Regions from separate parts of the Actinoplanes digitatis genome, predicted to be linked through region 2. Evidence: riboswitches for the same ligand, from Rfam matches in the RefSeq annotation. Region 2 holds a riboswitch; the other holds the start of a gene.
The links. A riboswitch is a leader RNA that binds a small molecule or an ion and turns the genes downstream of it on or off. The one in region 2 is predicted to bind ZMP and ZTP.
Positions count from the first base shown of each region.

Region 1 (4,181 bases), 4.7 Mb from region 2:
CAAAGGAGTGTCCAAAAGTGAATCGGGTCGCGCCCGAACGCGACGACCGCCCTACTTTCGGTCACCGGCGCGCCCGATAAGTCGCCCGGACCGGCGCCGAGCTGCGAATACGTTGAGGCGACGGCCGGGGAGCGCCCGGCGGAACCGGGCACCCGAGCGGCCTTACGGGCAGCCACGACGGGCTCGACCCGGTCTCGATAACGGTTGTTCGACGAGAAATCGACGTGCCCGAATAGGCTTGAACTTGCAAGACGATCATTACCGGCATGCTGTGCAAATAGGACAGTACGATAGAATTTGGGGAAGCGCTTCCCCGCGTGGCCGTCAGACGACGAAGGGCCGCGCCCGGCGGACGCGGCCCCTCATGGTCGAAGATCAGCCGAGGTCGACGCTCGGGTAGAGCGGGAAGTCCGCGAGCAGCTCGGTCGCCTGCTTCGAGATGCGGTCGGACACCGCGGAGTCCAGGTTGAACTTCGCCTTCGACGCGCCGGCCTTCGTGCTGCTCAGCACCGTGTGCATGAGCTCGGCGATCTGATCCATCTCCGCCGTGCCGAGGCCGCGGGTGGTCAGCGCCGGCGTGCCGATGCGGATGCCGGAGGTGTACCAGGCGCCGTTCGGGTCCTGCGGGATCGAGTTGCGGTTCGTGACGATGCCCGAGTCGAGCAGCGCCTGCTCCGCCTGGCGGCCGGTCAGGCCGTACTTGTCGACGTCGATCAGGACCAGGTGGTTGTCGGTGCCGCCGCTGACGACCGTGGCGCCACGGCTGGTCAGGCCGGCCGCGAGCGCCTGGGAGTTGTCGACGATGCGCTGCGCGTAGTCGGCGAACTCGGGGCGGCGGGCCTCGGCGAACGCGATCGCCTTGGCCGCCATCACGTGCGAGAGCGGGCCGCCGAGGACCATCGGGCAGCCGCGGTCGACCTGGTCGGAGAGCTCCGGCTGGCAGAAGACCGCGCCGCCGCGGGGCCCGCGCAGGCTCTTGTGCGTCGTCGTGGTGACGATGTGCGCGTTCGGGATCGGGTCGAAGTCGCCGGTGAAGACCTTGCCGGCGACCAGGCCCGCGAAGTGCGCCATGTCGACCATGAACGTCGCGCCGACCTCGTCGGCGATCTCCCGCATGATGCGGAAGTTCACCTTGCGGGGGTACGCCGAGTAGCCGCCGACGATGACCAGCGGCCGGAACTCCTTGGCCGAGGCGCGCAGCGCCGCGTAGTCGATCTGGCCGGTGGCCGGGTCGACGCCGTAGCTGCGCTGGTCGAACATCTTGCCCGAGATGTTGGGTCGGAAGCCGTGGGTGAGGTGCCCGCCGGCGTCGAGCGACATGCCGAGCATGCGCTGGTTGCCGAACGCGGCCCGCAGCTCGGCCCACTCGGCGTCGGTCATGTCGTTGACGTTGCGCTTCTGCACCTTGGCCAGCGCCGGCGCCTCGACCCGGTCGGCGAGGATCGCCCAGTACGCGACCAGGTTGGCGTCGATGCCGGAGTGCGGCTGCACGTACGCGTACGGCGCGTTGAACAGGGCCTTGGCGTGCTCGACCGCGACGGTCTCGACGGTGTCGACGTTCTGGCAGCCGGCGTAGAAGCGGCGGCCGATGGTGCCCTCCGCGTACTTGTCGCTGAGCCAGTTGCCCATGGCCAGCAGCACGGCGGGAGAGGCGTAGTTCTCGGACGCGATCAGTTTGAGGGACTCGCGCTGGTCCGTGAGCTCCTTGGCGATCGCGTCGGCGATGCGGGGCTCAACGGCGCGTACCGCCTCGAGGGCGGAACGGAAAGCGGTCGACTCGGCATTCAGTGCGGACATCGGACCTCCCTATCACAGGTGAAGAGGCCCAGGCGCACGGCAGGGTCGTCCAGCGGACCGGTCTCCACCACGACGGGGCCGCTCCACGATGGTTGGCCCATCCGAACGCGCCAGTCACGGCCCGCCGAACAGCATACCGGCGTCGTCCGCGCCACGCGATCGCTTGCCCAGGTCGCCTCGGTGCGCCGCCCCACATTTCGGGCGCGGAGGGCCGGTCAGAACGCCGCGAACTCGATCAGCTCCGCGTCGCCGGGGCGCCAGCCCTCGACCGCCACCGCCAGATAGCGGGCCCGCTCGCCGAGAGCGGAGTAGGTCAGGCCGTCTTCGGAGGCCTCGATGCGCCACTTCCTGCGGCGCCCCCTGGTCCAGGTCAGGCGGGTGTCGGCGACCGCGACGACCGCGCCGAGGTCCACCACCATCCGGCCGGACCCGCCCGGCCGCCAGGTCGTGCGGGGGTCGCCGTCGACCGCGCGGGCGGGCGGGTTCATGCCGGCGGGCAGCGGCGAGGTCGGGAAGGTGACGCGGCCGCGGGCCAGGTCGGCGGTCGGCGTCACCGGGAAGCCCGGCACGACCAGGCTGCGGGATCGGCCGGCCCGCAGCCGCACCCGGGTGGACCAGGAACCGGCCCGGATCGTCAGGTCGACCCGGCGCCGGCCCGGCGCGGTGATCTTGAGGTGGTTCGAGTCCCGCGCCTCGAACCGGGTGCCGTCCGGTGCCGGCTCGTCGAGCAGGAAGCGCGGCGGTTCGACCAGCGCCGTGCCGCCCGCCAGGCTCGTCGCCCACTGGAGTCCCTTGCCGCGGGCGATCTGGGTGCCGCGGTAGAGGCGGCGGCCGGACGGGAGGCCGACGACGGCCTCCACCCGTTCGGGCGTGAGGTTGAAGACGCTGAGGTAGCCGTCGGCGTCGCTGATCAGCAGGCCCTCGGCGGTGGGCAGGGTGCGGGCGGCGGCCGCGGCCAGGTTCGTCGTGCCGCCCGGGTAACCCTCGATGATGGGCGCCGGCGCGGACACGGCGCCCGCGCTCACCACGATCTCGCGGGACGTGCCGTGCGTGACGATGCCGGCCCGGCCGTCGATGCCGACCCAGCCGGATGCGGACCGGGTCTCGGGAACGGCGGCCGCGTCGGTCCAGGTCAGACCGTCGGTCGAGGTCTGGATCACGAAACCCTTGCCGTACGCGGCCTCCCAGTCGATCCGCACGCCGGCCACCTTCACGGCGGAGCCGAGGTCGACCGCGAGCCAGCTGTCGACCCGGCCGCGCTCCTCGCGGGCGACCGCCCAGCGGGTCTCCGGATTGCCGTCGGTGGCGTTGCGCGCCGGATTCCAGATGTCCTCGGAGGAGGCCGTCGGCATCGCGCCCTGCGCCAGGTCGGCGCCCCTGGTGTCGAGCACGGCGAAGGTGAAGATCGAGTAGCCGAACTCGGTGCCGGGCTCGCGGCCGAGCATCCGCACCCAGCGGGCGTCGCGCGGGCTGAAGGTGACGCCCGCCTCGCCCTGGTCGCCGAGCACCGCGGCGCCGTCCGGCGTGGTGAAGCCGCGCTTGCCGGACAGGCCGGACACCCCGGGCATGTCGAGGTTGAAGAGGGTGAGGCGGCCCTCGCCGGGCAGGCCGGTGCTCGCGTAGACGACAGTGCCGGTGGGCAGGGTGACGAAGCCCGCGGCGTGGTCACCGTCCAAGGCGAGCACGGTCGCGGTCGCGTCCAGGCCGTCGCGGTTGCGCTGGTACGCCCGGGTCCAGCTCGCTGTCGGCCGGCTGCCGGCCGGCAGGAAGGCCGGTGCCCGGGTGTCGATCAGCCAGTTGTCGTGCCCGGGCTGCCACAGGAAGTTCACGAAGCCGGCCTTGGTGACCGCGCCCGCGAACGCGCGCTCGGACTGGTGCGCGACCAGCCCGATCTCCTTGCCGAAGTCCCGGGTGCCGCTGGCCCGGCGGAAGAACTCGGCCCGGCCGACCGGCTGGACCGGGCGCGTGCGCAGGCGGTGGAACAGGTAGGAGATGGCCAGCTCGGCGCGGGCCTCGGGCTCGTACTTCTCCTCGCCGCTGAACTTCGTCAGCCGGTACTTCGGCTCGTACCGCAGGTAGGGCATCAGGCGCTCGGCCAGGTCCGCCTCGGCGCGGGCGGCGTCGCGGTCGCCCTGCACCTGTGCGAGGAACGCGAGCGGGAGGACGTCCCGGCCGTACAGGTGGTAGCGGTCCGCGACCATCGGCATGACCGGCTCGCCCGCGTCGCTGGCCAGCAGCCGCAGCGTCGCCCACAGCTGCTCGCCGTTCGGCGCGGCGGTGAGCACCTGCGGCAGCGGGCGGCCGGCGACCAGGAAGTGGATCGCCGCGCGGCCGGCCATCCGCCAGAGTTCGGCCTGGTAGTGCGGGTTGACCGACCCGTGGTT
Region 1 is NZ_JACHNH010000001.1:8,254,347-8,258,527, forward strand. It holds gene BJ971_RS36590 (glycine hydroxymethyltransferase) at 376-1,797, opposite strand; ZMP/ZTP riboswitch at 1,817-1,925, opposite strand; gene BJ971_RS36595 (discoidin domain-containing protein) at 2,013-4,181, opposite strand, start outside.
Region 1: another riboswitch for ZMP and ZTP. It lies ahead of BJ971_RS36590 (glycine hydroxymethyltransferase); the one in region 2 lies ahead of BJ971_RS15420 (bifunctional 5,10-methylenetetrahydrofolate dehydrogenase/5,10-methenyltetrahydrofolate cyclohydrolase).

Region 2 (4,181 bases):
CGGGCTGCCGGTGACGGCCGCCGGCGTCATCGTCGCCGGCGTCGCGCACCTGGTCTTCGTCGGCCTGCTCTTCGCCGTCGTGCTGCGGGCCAGCAACTCCCCCGCGGTCGCCGGCGTCGCCTGCGCGATCTACGCGACCGCCCTGCACTACCTCTTCTTCAACTCGATGTTCCTGTACCAGACCGCCGCGCTGCCGTTCTTCATGCTGACGGTCTGGGCGGTCCGGCGGTGGCGTACCAGCGGTGGACCGCAGTTCGCCTGGCTCGCCGTGGTGTCGATGGCGCTGACCACGGTCAGCCACCACGTGACGGCGTTCGCGCTGGTGGCTACGCTGCTGCTGCTCGCCGTCGCCGAGCTGACCACCGAGAAGCCGCGGCGCTGGTCGGCGTTGATCATGCCCGCGGCCGCCGCCGCGGTCGTGGCGGCCTGGATCCTGCTCGTCGCCACCGACGTCCTCGGCTACCTGGAGGAGCCGGTCGACCAGGTCACCCGTACCGTGTCGCAGCTCCTGTCCGGCGCGAGCGACCCGGCGTCGACGTCGGCGCCGGTCTCCCTGGGCCAGCTCGCGGTGCAGGGCGCCGGCCTGCTCGGCCTCGCCGTGCTCTACATCGCCGTCACCCGCGACATGGTGCAGCGCCACGACCGGGACTGGTGGCGGTGGGCCGCGGTGGCCGGCGGCCTGATCTTCTTCGCCGGCAACGGCGTGCGGTTCCTGGGGCAGAACGGGCCGGAGATCGCCGGCCGGCTCTCCACGTTCACCTACATCCCGATCTCCATCCTGGCCGCGATCGGCCTGGTCCGGGGCGTGCAGCTGATCCCGGCCCGGGACGCCGAGGGGCACCGGTGGCGCGCCGCCGCCCCGGCCATCGACGTGGTCATGCCGGGCGGCTGGAACCTCTACAGCCGGGTCGCGGCCGGGGCCGCGATGATCACGTTGCTGATGATCGGCGCGCGGGCCGGCGGCTGGCCGCCGCTCGCCTCGCTGCTGCCGGGGCCGTACCTGGCCGGCGGCTACGAGCGCTCGGTCGACGCGCCCGGGCTGGAGGCCGCCGAGTGGCAGCGCCGTGTCCTGGGCCCCGGCAACCGCGTCGGCGGCGACGCGACCTCGGTCTCCCTCGCCTCGACCTACGGCCGCCAGGACCCGGTCCGCGAGGTCGGCCCGCTGTACTACGCCGATTCCTGGGGACTCGAGCAGGAGGACCTGGTGACGGAGCTGCACCTCCAGTACCTGGTGGTGGACCGGCGGCTGGGCACCCAGTTGCCGGAGAGCGGCGCCTACTTCGAGATGGATCCGCGCTCCGGGCAGATCACCTCGCCGCTGACCGACACCCAGCTCGGCAAGTTCGACACGCTCACCGACGTCGACCGGATGTACGACAACGGCACGGTGCGCGTCTACCGGCTGGGTGAGCGGTGAACGCCCTGCTGGGCCGCGTGGTCGCGGCGCTGACCGTCGCCTCGGTCGCCGCGGTCCTGCTGGGCCCGGAGGTGGCGGCGATCGCCGGCGGCCTGCTGCTCGCCTTCGTGCTGCCCGGCCTGGCGCTGCTCGGCGCGGTCTTCTCCCGGCGTGACCTGACCGCGGTCGAGCGCATCGTGCTCACCCCCGCGCTGAGCATGGGCGTGCTGATCCTCGCCGGCCTGGCCATCCACGTCGTGGGCCTGCGGATCGACCGGGCCTCCTGGGCGGTCGCCACGGGCGGGGTCACCCTCGTCGCGCTCGCCGTCGCGTGGCTCGCACCGCGCCGGGCACCGGAGCCACCGGCCGTACCGGCCGCACCAGCCGCGCCTGCCGCACCGGCCCGCGCGGGCGCCGGCGGCGCGGCCGCGCGAGCGCCGCACGGCCTCGGGCAGGACGCCACCGTGGTGATATCGATCGCCGAGGTCGAGGAGGCCCTCGACGCGGCGGAGCAGGAGAAGGCGGGGCGCCGCCGCCTGGTCCGGCAGTTGCTGCCGCTGGCGCTGGTGGTGCTGGTGCTCGGCGGGGCCGGCTGGCTGTCGTTCGAGACCTCGCGCACGACGCACGACACCACCGTCACCGCGCTGTGGGCCGGGCCGTCGGGTCCGGTCGATCGGGCGGGCAACCGCACCGTGCAGGTCTCGGCGAAGGGCCTGCTCCCCGAGGACGAGCCGTACACGCTCCGGGTGCTCAGCGCACCGGGAAAGGTGGTCCTGACCCGCACCCTCGCGGTGGCCGCCGACGGAACCTGGACCGAGGCGCTGCGCCTGCCGGGCGCGCAGCGGATGACCGTCAACCTCTACCGGGTCGCAGACGACACCGCCTATCGAACGCTCTATCTCAGCGCCGTAGACTGAGCAGGACACGCGACTGGCGGCATCGAGGATGGGGACCACCATCGGGGAGCTCGCCGTGGGGGCCGTCCGCCTGGGTGCCCACGCCGGAGTAGGCGCACATGTCCGTACCCCATGAAGCAAGACTGCTGCCCGGCAAGCCGGTGGCCGACGCGGTGCTGGCCGACGTCGCGCAGCGCGCGGCGAAGCTGCGCGAGGGCGGCGTCGTGCCGTCACTGGCGACCATCCTGGTCGGCGACGACGACGCGAGCGCCGGCTACATCCGGATCAAGCAGCGCCAGGCCGCCGAGCTGGGCTTCGTCTCGCCGCACGAGCACCTCGGCGCTTCCGCGACGCAGGACGACCTGCACCGGGCGATCGACCGGCTGAACGCGGACCCGTCCGTGCACGGGCTGCTGATCCAGTACCCGCCGCCGGCGCACATCGACTATGACGCGGCGCTGCTCACCGTCGACCCGGACAAGGACGTCGACGGCATGCACCCGCTCAACCTGGGCCGGCTCTCGGTCGGGCTGCCGGGGCCGCGGCCGTGCACGCCGGCCGGCATCGAGGCGCTGCTCGCGCACCACGACATCCCGGTCGCGGGCCGCGAGGTGGTCATCCTCGGCCGCGGCGCGACCATCGGCCGCCCGCTCGCCATGCTGCTGTCGCAGAAGCGGCCGACCGCGAACGCGGCCGTCACGGTCGTGCACACCGGCGTGCCGGACTGGCAGCGGTACGCCCGGCGTGCCGAGATCCTGATCGCCGCGGTCGGCGTGCCGGGGATCATCCAGCCGGAGCACGTGCGGCCGGGCGCCACGGTGATCGGCGCCGGCGTGCGCTACGAGGGCCGGCGGCTGCTGCCCGACGTGGCCGAGGAGGTCTCGGCGGTGGCCGGGGCGATCACGCCGCGGGTCGGCGGCGTCGGCCCGACGACGGTGGCGATGCTGTTCCGCAACGCGATCGAGGCGGCGGAGAAGGCTAGCCGCTGAAGCGGACGCTCTTCGCCATGGCGGTGAAGGCCGCGAGGGAGTCGGCGTCCGTGTCGATGCGCCACTTCTCCTTGTACCCGGGGTGGGTGTCGGTGTCGAACCAGACGACGCCGCCCACCGCCGGGTGTGCCTCGACCCACCGTGCGAAGAGCGTGATCCAGTCGGCCTTGGTCCGGCCGCCGCGGTCCACCGAGCCGACCTCGGTGATCATCAGCGGCTTCCGCGCCGAGAAGGACCGGTAGATCGGACCGAAGAGGGTGTCGGGCGTCTCGCGGTGCAGGTTGTACCCCGAGATGCCGACCCAGTCGACGTAGCGGTCGCCGGGGTAGAGCGCCTCGGGCGTGTTCCACTCCTCGACCGGGGCGGAGTTCCAGTTCGGGCTCCACACCCACGAGACGTTCGTCGCCTTCTCCTCGGCGAAGATGCCGTGGATCCGCCGCCAGCACTCGATGTACCCGGCCGGGTCCTTGCCGTTGCGGGCCGCGCCCCACGGGTACCAGTCGCCGTTCATCTCCCAGCCCCAGCGCAGCAGCACCGGCCGGCCGTGCCGCTTGAGCTGCCGGGCGGCCCGGGCGATCCGGTCGTCGCTGCGGCCGGAGGCGATGTCGGTGAACGCGCTGCCGCGCCAGGAGACCAGCGGCGTCGCGCCCGCGGGCAGGCCGTCGATCCGGGCGGGCAGCGTGTCGGTCCAGTCGTAGAAGACGTGCACGATGCGCTGGTCGCGCCCGGTCTGCCGGCGGCGAAGGGCCACGCTCTCGGCGAACGACCTGCCCTCCAGGTCGAGGTACGAGCCGAGGATGGTCCGGCCGGGCCGGAACGGCACCGTGCCGCCGCCCTTGGTGACCACCTGCGGAGCCGTCGCGCTCGGCCGCGGCGCGCCGGACGCGGCGGCCGGGCCGG
Region 2 is NZ_JACHNH010000001.1:3,572,564-3,576,744, reverse strand. It holds gene BJ971_RS42125 (hypothetical protein) at 1-1,417, shown strand, start outside; gene BJ971_RS15425 (DUF1616 domain-containing protein) at 1,414-2,313, shown strand; ZMP/ZTP riboswitch at 2,313-2,396, shown strand; gene BJ971_RS15420 (bifunctional 5,10-methylenetetrahydrofolate dehydrogenase/5,10-methenyltetrahydrofolate cyclohydrolase) at 2,412-3,281, shown strand; gene BJ971_RS15415 (glycoside hydrolase family 26 protein) at 3,271-4,181, opposite strand, start outside.